One region of the Alteromonas sp. KUL150 genome, then DNA from elsewhere that is predicted to be linked to it. Evidence: predicted binding sites of a transcription regulator. Region 1 holds the regulator's gene; the other holds the start of a gene.

What was found. Region 1 encodes MetJ, which represses methionine synthesis genes. Its sites were predicted from a motif close to TAGACGTCTAGACGTCTA; they were not measured.
Region 2: a site for MetJ is predicted at 1,150-1,167, ahead of metK (methionine adenosyltransferase). Genes of this name have one in related genera too.

What each region holds. Positions count from the first base shown of each region.
Region 1 covers NZ_BLIJ01000047.1:50,305-54,402, reverse strand. Annotated here, with positions in the region: gene metF (methylenetetrahydrofolate reductase) at 1-815, opposite strand, end outside; gene metJ (met regulon transcriptional regulator MetJ) at 976-1,308, shown strand; gene GVO62_RS11340 (malic enzyme-like NAD(P)-binding protein) at 1,477-2,712, opposite strand; gene GVO62_RS11335 (hypothetical protein) at 3,310-3,627, shown strand; gene rpmE (50S ribosomal protein L31) at 3,725-3,937, opposite strand.
Region 2 covers NZ_BLIJ01000033.1:106,373-110,470, reverse strand. Annotated here, with positions in the region: gene tkt (transketolase) at 1-832, opposite strand, end outside; gene metK (methionine adenosyltransferase) at 1,238-2,383, shown strand; gene GVO62_RS07640 (hypothetical protein) at 2,610-3,080, shown strand; gene GVO62_RS07635 (3'-5' exonuclease) at 3,089-3,592, opposite strand; gene GVO62_RS07630 (ABC transporter substrate-binding protein) at 3,914-4,098, shown strand, end outside.

The DNA of each region.
Region 1 (4,098 bases):
TGGAAGTGCTTTACCCCTTCTTTTGCCAGCACTTTAACCTGATCCATAGCAATGTTTGCACCAATAAGGTTACGAGTAGCTTGGTCATCAGCATCAAGGCCATCAAACATTTTGTGTAACCAGCCAGGCACGTGTACGTTCGTAAAACCTGCGAACTTAACCAAAGTTTGGTAGTTGGTTACGGGTAAAATACCCGGTACTAAATCTAAATCTACACCAGCGGCGGCGGCTCTGTCTCTGAATCGCAAAAATACGCTAGTATCGAAGAAGAACTGCGTGATGGCTTCCGTAGCGCCAGCCTCTGCTTTGCGCTTTAAATTGAGTAAATCGAATTGGGCATTAGGCGCTTCGGGGTGTTTTTCAGGATAAGCAGCAACCGAAATATCAAAATCGGCAACGTCTTTCAAAAGTGCAACTAAGTCAGAGGCATACATCTCTGTTTTTTCTACTCCCGGCGGCAAATCGCCCCGTAGCGCTACAATACGGCGAATACCTGAATCCCAGTAGTCTTTAGCAATTTGTTTAAGCTCATCGCGGCTCGCATCGACGCAGGTTAAATGAGGAACTGCGGCTACGCCTGTCTGCTGCTGAATGCGTTTAACAACATCGTGAGTTCTGTCGCGTTCGCCACTGTTTGCACCATAGGTTACCGACATGTAGCTGGGCTTTAGCGGCGCTAAACGCTCGACCGATTTCCAAAGGGTTTGCTCCATGGCTTCCGTTTTAGGCGGAAAAAATTCAAAAGATACATCTATATCACGCAGTTCCGACAGGGACTGGTTTAATGCATCGATACCTTGCGCGTACGAAACCATGGTTTATTCTCTCAAAAATATGTTCTTATGGACGTTTAGACGTCTAAATTAAAGAATATATGTCTAGACGTCAAGAGGTTTACACTGCTCAATTGACCTTTTCGTGAACTTGTTTAGAATTTCTGTTCATAATATAAAAAGAGTAGACCGAGTTAGCACAATGGCAGAATGGAATGGCAAATATATTCACCCCTACGCAGAGCATGGCAAAAAAAGCGAACAAGTAAAAAAAGTCACTGTCTCTATCCCAATTAATGTACTCAAAGCTCTGACTGATGAGCGCACCCGCCGTCAAATAAACAATTTGCGTCACGCGACTAATTCCGAGCTGCTTTGTGAAGCATTTCTACATGCGTTTACTGGGCAGCCTTTGCCAAACGATGATGATCTGCGTAAAGACAACCTTAACCGCGTCCCGGCAGAAGCTAGACGTATTATGGAAGAGATGGGGATTGACCCAAGTTTCGAGAACAACGTAACCGAAGACGACTAATCGTTACCTTCTAATTAAAATATAAAAAGCGGCGCCCTTACTGTGAAATGATTTCGCACTAAAGGCACCGCTTTTTGCTGCGTGTTATATCAGCAATTTACAGCCTGTGTTGAGAAGCTAAAACCTGCGCTTAGCAACCTTAGCTTTCAACGACAAAAAGATTGAATTTTATTCGCTTGCGCTCTCGGGCAAACGTGCCACACCAGACGCTATTGCTGCTTTAGAAACTGCAGTTGCAATGCGTTCACAAAGGCGAGGGTCCATCGGCTTCGGAATAATATACTCTTTACCAAACGTCAGGCTGTCGCTTTTACTGGCCGCTAATACTTCCTCGGGAACAGGCTCTTTGGTAATACTGCGAAGAGCTTCTACGGCCGCCACTTTCATTTCATCGTTAATTGCCGTTGCGCGAACATCCAACGCGCCCCGGAAAATAAACGGGAAGCATAAAACATTATTCACCTGATTCGGATAGTCAGAGCGACCTGTGGCCATGATAAGGTCTTTGCGCACCTCATGAGCCAGTTCTGGTTTTATCTCAGGGTCTGGATTTGAACAGGCAAATACAATTGGGTTTTCAGCCATTAGCGCCAGTGTTTCTGGTGGCAAAACATCTGGTCCTGATACGCCAACAAAGATATCTGCGCCTTCCATAACATCTTCTAACGTCCGCTTGTCGGTATTATTCGCAAAGAGCTTTTTGTGTTCAGTTAAATCTTCGCGACGAGTATGGATGACGCCTTTTCTATCAAGCATGTAAATACGCTCGCGCTGAGCACCACACTTAATAAGCAGCTCCATACAGGCAACCGCGGCAGCCCCTGCACCCATACATACAATTTTAGCGCTCTCGATATTTTTACCCTGAATCTCTAGCGCGTTAAGCATACCTGCTGCAGTTACGATAGCCGTGCCGTGCTGATCGTCATGAAACACCGGAATTTTGCAACGCTTAATAAGCTCTTGCTCAATTTCAAAACACTCTGGCGCTTTAATATCTTCTAAGTTAATTCCGCCGAAGGTATCAGCAATGTTGGCAACAGTGTTGATAAACTCTTCTGTAGTGCGATGCTTTACTTCAATATCGATAGCATCAAGCCCCGCAAAGCGCTTAAACAGCAGGGCTTTGCCTTCCATTACAGGTTTCGATGCCAGAGGTCCTAAATTCCCCAACCCTAAAATAGCGGTTCCGTTACTGATAACGGCAACCAAGTTACCTTTACCCGTATATTTATAAGCGTTGTCGGCATCTTCAGCGATTTCTCTGACCGGCTCGGCAACGCCTGGGCTATAGGCAAGAGCAAGGTCATCGACACTATCGGCAGGCTTGGACAGCTCAACGCGGATTTTTCCAGGGGTAGGTTTAGCGTGATAATCGAGTGCGCGTTGTCTAAAATCTGACATGTAAAATGGTATCCTTGAATGTAGGGTTCATCGGTGTTTTGCCCTCGGTCTGTCGCTATTTTATTGTTGTTGTAGGTATAGATAAATTAACGTGAGCGCAATACAACTAAGCAGTTAAAAACGTCTTATAATCAATTGCTAGCGCCAGAGTTAGTACTGAACGATGTGTGTCGTACCTAAAGCGCCAGAAGGCTACTATTGAGCTATTATTCACAGAATTAATACTCACTATTAGTATGCCGTTGGCAACTCTAACACAGCTAATTACTGTGTACATATCTGATCAGAATTCTCATTTACCAATGTAGGTGAGACGTACTAATTAGACCAGTAAAATACCGCTATAATTGGCATTCATATTATTTATTTTGACCGGCTGCTTCATTCGGTTGATCTATTGAGAGAGCGTGGGTTTTAACGTTGCGTTGACCGAGTGCGACTAAATAGAATGTTTGTTTCAGCGATATCCAAGCGTCTTCAGCATTGTATGGTGAAAACCATCGTCTTTTTTAGGCGCCTATTTTGTCTGGTAACATGACATAAAAACTAATGCGAATGCTCACTTTTATGAGTGAACGCTCCACGGAGAGTTACCAAATGACAGAAAGAAAATTAATTGCCGTTCTTACCGATGTTTGTGAAACGGCGAAGCAAGGTGAAAATGGCTTTGTTTGGCTAACTCATACTGGTCACTGGAGAACGCCACAGGTAGTGGCGGTATTCACAACTGAGCAAGCAAGAAAAAAGGCGCTAAGTAGCGGATGGGATACCTGGTTCATCAATGAAGTGAATATTGCCTTGGACTCAGTTAAATCGGAGGCACAAGCCATTCATTTTGATAGCGAAGAGGCTTGTAACAGTAGCAGTAGGGGTGACTGGGAAAAGCATCTGTCGCGGCGAGATAGCTTCCATTAACTTCAAGTGACGCTGCTTGGTATAAACCATCAAAATAGAAATAATTTAAGTAATAAAAAAGCGCCATAAAGGCGCTTTTTCAAACTCGATATCAGGCTTACTTTTTGCCCAATGCACCGAAACGCTTCTTGAAGCGATCAACACGACCACCAGTATCAACGTTACGTTGCTTACCAGTGTAGAATGGGTGACATGAAGAACATACGTCTAGGTTGATGTCTTTACCAAGCGTAGAACGAATATTCATTACGTTACCACATGAGCAAGTTGCTGTGATTTCTTCGTATTTAGGGTGGATATCTTGTTTCATTGGGTTACCTCACATAATAAGGCCGTATCGCTATACAACCCGAAGTCGCACACCATACGTTACTTAATTCAAATGATAAGTCGTTCAAAGAACAGCCTATCGCAAAAAGAGCGGCGCATGATAAAGGATGGGAGGGGCTTGATCAAGCGGTTTTTGACTAA
Region 2 (4,098 bases), on a different contig from region 1:
CAAGCTTCTCGCGAGTAGCAACAATTTCGTCCTCACCTAGTGGTGCACCGTGACAAGACTCGGTACCTTCTTTATTAGGCGAACCGAAACCAATGGTGGTTTTACAACAAATAAGCGTAGGCTGCGCCGTATTCGCTTGTGCCTTCTCAATGGCAGCTTTTACTTGCTCAGCATCGTGACCGTCAACACCATCGATCACTTCCCAGCCGTAGCTCTTAAAGCGCGCTGGTGTGTCGTCGGTGAACCAGCCTTCTACTTCACCGTCAATTGAAATGCCGTTGTCATCCCAAAATGCGATAAGCTTACCAAGGCCAAGTGTACCGGCTAGTGAACACGTCTCGTGTGAGATACCTTCCATCAAGCAGCCATCGCCTAGGAATGCGTAGGTGTGATGGTCAACAATGTTGTGGCCGTCACGGTTAAATTGTGCAGCTAGTACTTTTTCAGCAAGCGCCATACCTACAGCATTACTAATACCTTGGCCAAGTGGACCTGTGGTGGTTTCAACACCTGGTGCATAGCCATATTCTGGGTGTCCTGGTGTTTTAGAGTGTAGCTGGCGGAAGTTCTTTAGTTCTTCAATTGGCAGTTCATAGCCTGAAAGATGAAGTAGAGAATACAACAGCATCGAGCCGTGACCATTTGAAAGTACAAAGCGATCGCGGTTAGCCCAAGACGGGTTAGCAGGATTGTGAGATAAGAAATCACCCCATAGTACCTGTGCGATATCAGCCATCCCCATGGGGGCACCTGGGTGACCAGATTTAGCTTGTTGAACGGCGTCCATACTTAATGCACGGATTGCGTTGGCGAGTTCACGACGAGAGGGCATGTTGTCTCCTGGTTTATTTTGTATCTTTTGTTTCGTATCTTAGCGGGCTAGCAGAGCTAGACGAGCGTAGAGATAAGGCGTTTGCTCTACTTCTTTATACGATTGAATGTGGCGTTATTCTTACCTATGCCACCTAACAGTTCAATGAGTTTTCATTGCTAATAGCGAAAGTAATAGTAAAAAATGGTCTATACGCTCACCGATGCGTATTAGCACGGTAATGAAAACCCTCTTATCTTTGCCTAAGTCTCTTTATTCTATAGAAATAACCCTGATACTGATCGGGTTTTGTCAACATTTCGTAACAAAGAGACTTTTAGACGTCTAGAAGTAAAGACTGGTATTTATAACTTGTTTTAGTACAATATACGACTATTTTGATAATTTAACGCTTACGGAGCATTTATGGCCACGCATTTATTCACATCCGAGTCAGTGTCTGAAGGACATCCGGACAAAATTGCTGATCAGATCTCAGATGCGGTTCTTGACGCAATTTTAGAGCAAGATCCTCGCGCTCGGGTGGCCTGCGAAACGTATGTAAAAACCGGTATGGTTTTAGTAGGTGGTGAAGTCACTACTTCAGCTTGGGTAGATATTGAAGAACTTACCCGAAAAACAGTAAAAGAAATTGGCTATACGCATTCTGATATGGGTTTTGACGCCGATTCATGTGCTGTATTAAATGCTATTGGTAAACAGTCTCCTGACATCAACCAAGGCGTTGACCGCGAAAGCTTAGAAGAGCAAGGTGCAGGTGACCAAGGCCTAATGTTTGGCTATGCAAGCGATGAAACTGACGTATTAATGCCAGCGCCAATTACTTACTCTCACCGCCTTGTTCAAAAACAAGCTGAAGTACGCAAGTCTGGCAAGCTTGACTGGCTTCGCCCAGACGCGAAAAGCCAGATTACTTTCAAGTATGAAAACAATAAGCCGGTTGGCATTGATGCCGTTGTACTGTCAACTCAGCACTGTGATTCAGTAAGCACTGAAACAGTACGTGAAGCGGTAATGGAAGAAATCATCAAGCCTGTGCTTCCAAGCGAGTGGATTGACACAAATACACGCTTTCACATCAACCCAACGGGACGATTCGTAATCGGTGGTCCAATGGGCGACTGCGGCTTAACAGGTCGTAAAATCATCGTAGATACTTACGGCGGTATGGCCCGTCACGGCGGCGGCGCTTTCTCTGGTAAAGATCCGTCAAAAGTAGACCGCAGTGCAGCCTACGCGGGTCGTTACGTTGCTAAGAACATTGTTGCAGCTGGTCTTGCCAAGCGCTGTGAAATTCAAGTGTCTTACGCCATTGGTGTTGCAGAGCCAACGTCTATCAGCATCGATACTTTCGGTACAGGTGTGGTTGATGAGAAAACACTCGTTGCATTAGTGCGTGAACACTTTGATTTACGCCCGTATGGTCTTATTCAAATGCTTGACCTTGAGCGCCCTATTTACCGCCCAACCGCAGCATACGGTCACTTCGGTCGTGATGAATTCCCATGGGAAGCAACAGATAAAGCGGAAGCACTTAAAGCCTCTGTTTAAAAATAAAGGGCCTACAGCTCTGTTCAAGCGCCGCCGAATGATACTTTCAATCGGCGGCGTTTTTATATAAGTAGCCTTATCGAAGGTGCAGAATAAAAAATCACGCTTTCTGTTTTCAAGCCCCAGCATTTAGCCTATGATTAAAAAATGTTCGTTTGTTTATTGATACCACCGCTTGTCGATAACGTTCTACGCATGCGGTGACAATTTACACTTAGGTTCTTCTATGAATGTCGTTACCGGTATTTCTTCCGTTTTATGCATTGCATTAGCATTGATAACAATGCCGGTATCAGCACAAACATCTGACGCCCACTTCAATCCCATTCAATTTAAAAGTAAAAAACTTGCACGATGGCAGCTCAACAGTATGTATCGCGTTCAATCGATTACTGAAACGCATTATTATGACAGCAGTTTTACCTACCCTGCCGGTTCGCAGGGAATGATTAGCGCCAGTCGACGCTTCGATACTTGGGTTCCACAAAAACTTTATGCTACCTATAAAACTAACAATACGGCTTTCCAACATTATGCAGAGTGGCTTTATCTGCCTCATGACGAGGGTACGTTTACTCGTTTGGGCTGGCTTCTTGGCGGTGGAGATGGTTTAAACATGGCTGTTGAAATCGAACACCGGCAGGTGGGTGAAGAGGAAAATATGGCGCTATCACTTGGTGTCAATTATCTCTTTTAAACCACGGATTATGTTCTAGTAAGTTCTAGGGTTTTTGCATAGGTTTGTTGAATTATCATTGCATCTGAGCTCGCTCTATGTCGCTTAACATCAAACTCAGCATTTAAATTATTTTTCACTTCGTGCCACTTCTCCATTTGCGCCTCGCTCAAAATATAGTCAAGCGCCCGACATGTGAAAGACATCTCCACCTGAGCAGCAGCGAACAATTTGATAAGCCACGGGTTGTCTACTACCCAGCCATCGCTATAAACAACCGTATTCCCTAAGAAATTGTTTAATTCCATACAAACGGTTAACGGCTCTTCCCCCCTCGCTTGCAGCATCTGCTGTGATATACCATGCAGCGATTCAGCCTCTTTGTCCCAATGTACCCAAGAGGCGAAAGGTCTGAGTAATTTGCACCACTTTGCACCATCATAGCGCACTATACCAATTTCAATGGGATAACTTGCTGCACCAAAACCGCTTGCTTCAATATCGATTATTGTTGGCAGGGTTATTTTTCGCACACGAACTCCAAACTACCGTTTATCACTGCTTGCAACACTGTCAAACACTATTAATTATGTTGGCAAAAAATACACTGGGCGTATTATTACCACTCAACTTCTTTACGCACCTGCATTGTTAACAAAGAGATAACATAATACTAATAAGCATTAATAGTAGAATCATGCCACATTTACCCTCTTAACGTTTCAATACAGAGTTGGTGCTGTTTTATCGGTTTATCCGCCACACTAAATTTATACTAAAGAATAATACGATTCCGAAAAAAGTAAGAGCGCATTGCTATACACTTTTGAGGTAATGATTTGAGTATTATTTTTATGCGTTCAAAACTTCTTATTTCGGCATTCTTTTGCGTTTCATCTCTGTTAATTTCATGTCGCGCTTTCGGGTCAGCAGAGCCTTTAGTGATTGGTATTGATGCTGACTTATCTGCAGTTGCTGTGGAAGGAGGATTAGCTATCACGCGAGGCGTCGAACTCGCTGTTGATGAAATAAATGCTGC